Linked DNA regions of Roseibium sp. Sym1. The protein of the gene in region 2 interacts with the protein of the main gene of each other region in a pairwise test. Links are inferred from orthologs where the notes say so. Each region holds a gene or a part of one and is shown on either strand. Other genes may lie near its edges.

The links. Proteins that work in one complex are often made in the same cells at the same time.
Region 1: the proteins of ccmE (region 2) and O6760_RS09415 interact in binary tests that used the Escherichia coli proteins (3 or more experiments, as listed by UniProt). The link is inferred for Roseibium sp. Sym1 from one-to-one orthologs.

What each region holds. Positions count from the first base shown.
Region 1 is NZ_CP114786.1:2,059,704-2,062,616, forward strand. What follows is about bases 47-2,888. They hold O6760_RS09415 (heme ABC transporter permease), read right to left. Parts: upstream 1,931-2,888; coding sequence 1,163-1,930; downstream 47-1,162. Other genes in these bases: O6760_RS09400 (DUF1223 domain-containing protein), read right to left, coding at 47-226; O6760_RS09405 (DsbE family thiol:disulfide interchange protein), read right to left, coding at 356-979; ccmD (heme exporter protein CcmD), read right to left, coding at 976-1,158; ccmB (heme exporter protein CcmB), read right to left, coding at 2,012-2,671; ccmA (heme ABC exporter ATP-binding protein CcmA), read right to left, coding at 2,683-2,888. Outside these bases: more of O6760_RS09400, read right to left, coding at 1-46; more of ccmA, read right to left, coding at 2,889-2,913. UniProt on the Escherichia coli protein: Required for the export of heme to the periplasm for the biogenesis of c-type cytochromes.
Region 2 is NZ_CP114786.1:6,237,997-6,241,023, forward strand. The notes cover bases 56-3,011. They hold ccmE (cytochrome c maturation protein CcmE), read right to left. Parts: upstream 1,781-3,011; coding sequence 1,331-1,780; downstream 56-1,330. Other genes in these bases: O6760_RS28675 (heme lyase CcmF/NrfE family subunit), read right to left, coding at 56-1,292; ccmI (c-type cytochrome biogenesis protein CcmI), read right to left, coding at 1,843-2,976. In the rest of the region: more of O6760_RS28675, read right to left, coding at 1-55. UniProt on the Escherichia coli protein: Heme chaperone required for the biogenesis of c-type cytochromes. Transiently binds heme delivered by CcmC and transfers the heme to apo-cytochromes in a process facilitated by CcmF and CcmH.

The DNA.
Region 1 (2,913 bases), 4.2 Mb from region 2 along the record:
CCGGCAGGAGTACGGTGAGAATGTCATCTTCCTGCTCGACCAGCCTTTCGGCCAGCCGGTCGGCGGGCGGGCAGGACGAACAGCCCTGGCTGGTGAACAGCTCGATGACCTTCTCGGGCTGCGCGTTTGCGCCTGTCGAAGCGGCCGAGAAGGCGATTATTCCGGCGACGACAACACATCCGGATCGGAAAGCACTGAGGGCTTTCCGGGACAGTATTCCCACCATTTGGCTCTTTCCCTTGTTTGAGTGCCCCTAAAATATGCAATGGGACAGTCAATCGCGAGTCACGAGGCGGTGACTTTCGGGCTTTGCCGGCAATCTCGCGGATTTGTGAGGCGGCCGCACAAGCAGGTGTCAGCCGCCGGCCATCACTTTCTTCAGTTCCGGCATGAAGACATCGCGGTAGGATGTCGGGCTGAGCGGGCCGATGAACTTGTAGCGGATCATGCCGTCGGCATCGACGATAAAGGTCTCCGGCACACCATAGACACCCCACTCGATCGCTGTCCGCCCGCCTGAATCCGCGCCGATCAGGTCGTACGGATTTCCAAGGCTTCCCAGGAAACGGCGGGCATTTTCCGGCTTGTCCTTGTAATTGATACCGACGAGCTGGATGCCGTCGACCGTGGCGAGCTCCTCCAGCAGCGGATGTTCCTGGCGGCAGGGCACACACCAGGATGCGAACACGTTGACGACGGACACCTTGCCCGTGAGGTCTTCACGGCCGAAACCGGGCACCGGCTTGCCATCGGCGGAAAGGCCTTCCACGGGCGGCAGGCTGAAATCGGGTGCCGGCTTGTTGATCAGCGCGGAAGGAATTTTCTGCGGGTCGCCACCCAGCGTCAGCTGGAACAGAAACAGGGCGGCCAGGGCGGCGAAGACCACCAGTGGCAGCAGGACCAGAACCGGAAACCTTCGTTTGCCGGTCCCGTTCCCAGAGCCGTTTTGCGCGTCAGCGCCGGTGTCGGGGGTGGTCATGGGTGTTGTTGATCCTTGCCGTCCGGACGCGCCCGGGAAATACCTTGCGCGGCGAGGTCCTTCAGGGCCTTTTCCTGGACCGCCTTGTCGATGCGCACCCAGGCGATCAGGGCCAGCACCGTCGCAAGGCACAGCCCGTAGGACATGATGATGAAACCGGCGTGAGGTCCGAGGTCCATGGTGTTACTCCGCGGGCTGGGCAGTTGCGGCCGCCGTACCGGGGCTCGCGGCACTGGCTGCGCGCAGACGCAGCGCACGCACCCGCCGGCGCAGGATTTCGTTGCGCATGGCCATCAGGTGCAGCACGAAAAACAGGAGCGTAAAGGCCACGGCCATCACCATAAGCGGCCACAGCAGGTCCGGGTGAATGGTCGGTCCGTCCATGCGCATGACACTGGCGGGCTGGTGCAAGGTGTTCCACCAGTCGACCGAGAACTTGATGATCGGCAGGTTGAGCGCACCGACCAGCGTCAGAACCGCCGCGGCCTTGCCGGCTTTTATCGGGTCGTCCATCGTCCGCCAAAGCGTCATCAGGCCGAGATACATGATCAGGAGTACGAGCACCGAGGTCAGGCGCGCATCCCAGACCCAGTATGTGCCCCACATGGGTTTGCCCCAGAGCGAGCCGGTCACCAGCGCCATGAAGGTGAAGGCGGCGCCGATCGGCGCGGCGCATTTGGCGGAAACGTCCGCGAGCGGGTGTTTCCAGACCAGGGTGCCGAGCGATGACAGCGCCATGATGGAATAGCACATCATGCTCAGCCAGGCGGCGGGCACGTGGATGTACATGATCCGGACCGTGTCACCCTGTTGATAGTCTTCCGGCGACACGAAGAAACCCATGTAGAGGCCGGCAGCGAAAGCGAGGACGCACAGGCCTATCAGCCAGGGCAGAACCAGATCTGCCAGCCTCATGAACCGCGTCGGATTTGCGTAATCCCAGATTGCCATGGAACCGTTCTAATCTAGAGCGTTGTCCGCATCAATGCACCAGTCTGCCGCAGCGCCGCATTGCGTTTGGTCAATTCCGTCTCATTCGGCGGAAAACCTGAGGGCCATGGCGGACGCGACCGGGCCGACAACCGCGGCAATCAGCGACAGGGCGCACAGGATCAGGAACGGTGTCAGGAACGGTACCGGGTCATGCAGGGCCGCGTCCGCAGAGCTGACCCCGAAAATCAGCACCGGAATCGCCAGGGGAACCACCAGCACGGCCAGGAGCAGGCCGCCTCGGCGGAGCGACACCGTCAGCGAGGCGCCGATGGCGCCGATCAGGGTCAGCGCTGGCGTGCCCACCAGCAGCGTCAGCGTGACAGCACCCATGGCGACGGGATCGAGATTGAGGAAGATGCCGAGCAGCGGTGCGGCGACCACGAGCGGCAGGCCGGTGGCGACCCAGTGTGCCAGGCACTTGATCAGGACGACCACTTCGAGAGGCCGGCCGGCCATCAGCATCAGGTCCAGCGTGCCGTCGTCGCGGTCCGCCTGAAACAGCCGGTCCAGGCCCAGCAGCGTTGCCAGCAGGGCGCCGATCCACAGGATGGCGGGTCCGATGCGGGCCAGCAGGTTGAGATCCGGGCCGACGCCGAAAGGGATCACCGTGACAACGGCCAGGAAAAAGAGGACGCCGACCAGCGCGCTGCCGCCCACCCGGACGGCGAGGCGCAGGTCGCGCTGAAACAGGGCAAGGATCCAGGAGGAAGTCATGACTGGAGCTCCCCGGCAGGCTGCAGCGACGGTTCCCCGGCCTGCAGATGCAGCACCTTGGTTCTGGACAGGGGCAGGTCGGTGTGGGTCGCGGTCACGATCAGTCCGCCAGCCGCCAGGTGTGCGTCCATGAAGCCAAGAAGTTGACCCTCGGAAGCCTTGTCCAGGGCCGACGTCGGTTCGTCCATCAGCCAAACTGGGCGGGGCGTCACCAGGAGCCGGGCCAG
Region 2 (3,027 bases):
AGCCCGAATGCCGCGTAGAGCCGCTGGCTGGCGGCAGCAAGGTCGCCGCGCTTCCAGGACAGAACAGGCCCGAAGGGCACGGCCAGCAGCAATGGCACCATGAGCGGGCCGAATGTCAGGTTGAAAAACGGCGCGCCGACGGAAATCTTCTCGCCGGTCACGGCGTCCAGAACCAGCGGGTAGAGGGTGCCGACGAACACGGCCGCACAGGCAGCCGTCAGGAACAGGTTGTTCAGAACCAGCCCCCCTTCCCGGCTGATTGGCGAGAACAGCCCGCCCTGCTTCAGGGTGGAAGCCCGCCAGGCATAGAGCGACAGGGATCCGCCGATGAAGAAACAGAGCAGCCCGAGAATGAAGACGCCGCGGGCCGGGTCGGTCGCAAAGGCATGCACGGAGGTCAGAACGCCGGAACGGACCAGGAAGGTACCGAGCAGGGACAGCGAGAAGGTGAAGATCGCCAGCAACACGGTCCAGACCTTGAGCGCCTCGCGCTTTTCCATGACGATCGCGGAATGCAGCAGCGCCGTGCCGGCAAGCCACGGCATGAAGCTGGCGTTTTCGACCGGGTCCCAGAACCACCAGCCGCCCCAGCCGAGCTCGTAATAGGCCCAGTAGGAGCCCATCGCGATGCCGAGCGTCAGGAAACACCAGGCCAGCAGCGTCCAGGGCCGGACCCACCTGGCCCAGGCCGCATCGGTCCGCCCCAGGATCAGTGCCGCCACGGCGAAGGAAAAGGTGATCGAAAACCCGACATAGCCGACATAGAGCAGCGGCGGGTGGATCGCGAGACCGATATCCTGAAGGATCGGGTTCAGGTCCGCGCCTTCAAGTGGCGGGTTCACAACGCGGTCAAACGGGTTCGACGTCGCCAGCAGGAACAGGATGAAACCGGCCGAGATCCACCCCTGGACCGAGAGCGTCACCGCACGCAGGTCTGCCGGAAGATTGCCGCCGAACAGGCCGACCAGGGCGCCGAAAAACACGAGAATGAGCACCCAGAGCAGCATCGAGCCCTCGTGATTGCCCCAGACGCCGGTGAACTTGTAGAGGAGCGGCTTGGCCGAGTGAGAATTCTCGACGACGTTCAAGACCGAGAAGTCGGAATTGAGATAGGCGCCTGTCAGCACCACGAAGGACAGGAGGACCAGGACAAACAGGGTCACCGAGACAGGAGGCGCAACGGCCATGAGCCGGTCGTCCTTTGTCAGAGCCCCCCACAATGGCAAGACCGACTGGACCAGCGTCAAAGCAAAGGCCAGCACCAAGGCGTAGTGTCCGAATTCGACTACCATTCTCTTCCCTCAACTCCCTAGCGGGCGGTCCGCGCCCATCAGTTGGTGGCTTCTTCGCCGCCCTGCCAGTGCCCCTGATCCTTGAGTGCGTCCGCCACTTCCTTGGGAATATAGTTTTCGTCGTGTTTGGCCAGCACGCTGTCGGCCACGAACACACCGTCCGGGCCGATGATCCCCTCGGTCACAACCCCTTGTCCTTCCCGGAAAAGGTCCGGCAAGATCCCCTTGTACGTCACGGCAACGGTGTTTTCCATGTCGGTCACCCGGAAGCTCACCTCGGCATTGTCGGAGCGGACAACCGAACCGTCCTCGACCAGTCCGCCCAGCCGGATCCGCTGTCCTGCCGGGATGGCCTGTTTGGTGATGTCCGTCGGGCTCTGGAAAAAGACGATCTGGTCATTCAGGGCAAACAGGATCAGACCCAGCGCGAGCGCCAGCACCGCTCCCGCCGATCCGATTAGCGTCAACCGTATTTGTTTGCGTGTCATCTGCGCACCGTCCGAAATTCAAGTCTGTCACACCCGGCGTTTCCCGCCGGAACAACGTGTCTTCAGGATCCAGAAAGACCGAGCTGGCTGGCCATGTCCTTGATCCGGGACAAGTCCGCCGGGCTTTCGGCAAATGCGGCCTGTGCGTCCGCGAGCGCCTGTTGCGCTTCCTGCTTGTCCCCCATAACCATATAGGCACGGATCAGGCGAGACCATTCCTCAACCGAACCGCCTTCTGTTTCAAGCCGCTCCGCCAGACCGGAAACCATGTTCCGTATCATCGCCTGCTGGTCGTCCGAACTCATGTCCCGGGCGGCAGCGATGTCTTCCTGCGACGGCCCCGGCAATTCTGTTCCGGCCGGTTCGGAGCCGGTCAGCTGGCCAAGCTCCTGACGGGCCGCGCGGACCCAGGCAGCTGTCGGGTCGGCGCCATTCAGAAGCGACTCCCATGCGGCGATCGCCGCCTCCTTGTTCCCCTCCTGGCCGAGCGCGATTGCCAGGAAGAACCGTGGCTTTACAGCGTCCGGTTCAAGAGCAACGGCCTGTTCAAAGGCCTGCCGGGCCTGTGCGGTCACAAGTCCCTGCTCGGCAATCGTCAGGGCCTCCCCCATGTCGGTGAGCCAATCCGGCCGCGCTCCGAGAATACGGATGGCATTCGAATAGGCCTTGGCGGACTCTCTCGGCTGACCGAGAGACAGGTAGACCGGCGCGACGACGGCCCATCCCTGACCATCCTCCGGATTGGCAGCCAGGTGACGCTCCACGCGGGCAACGAGGACATCGACAGACTGCCCTTCGGCAGGGGCAGTGAGACGGGCAAGCAACGGCTGGTCGGGCTGATCGGGGGACCCCAGAAGCAGATAGAGTCCAAAAGCAGCGGCCGGCAGCGCAAGGAGAGCAAGACCTTGCGCAATTCTCAAACGCGGGCTCTTGTGGCCCTCGCTCTTGACATCCGATCCGCGGTCGTGGGCCGCCAGCAGCCTGCGCGCCACTTCCGTGCGGGCAGCGTTGGCGGTATCGGAATCGATGAGACCGCGCTCGAGCTCCGTGTCGATCGCGGACAGTTGTTCGCGGTACACCGCTTCGTCTGCACGTGCGGGTGCCACGTCGGGCAACCGTCGTTTGCGTGACAGGGGAACAAGCACCGACAAGGCGGCAAGCGCCGTCAGACCGGCGATCAGCATCCAGAATATCATGTCCGCACTATAGACCGTTCAATGAGGACAAAAGCAAGGCAGCTTTGATGT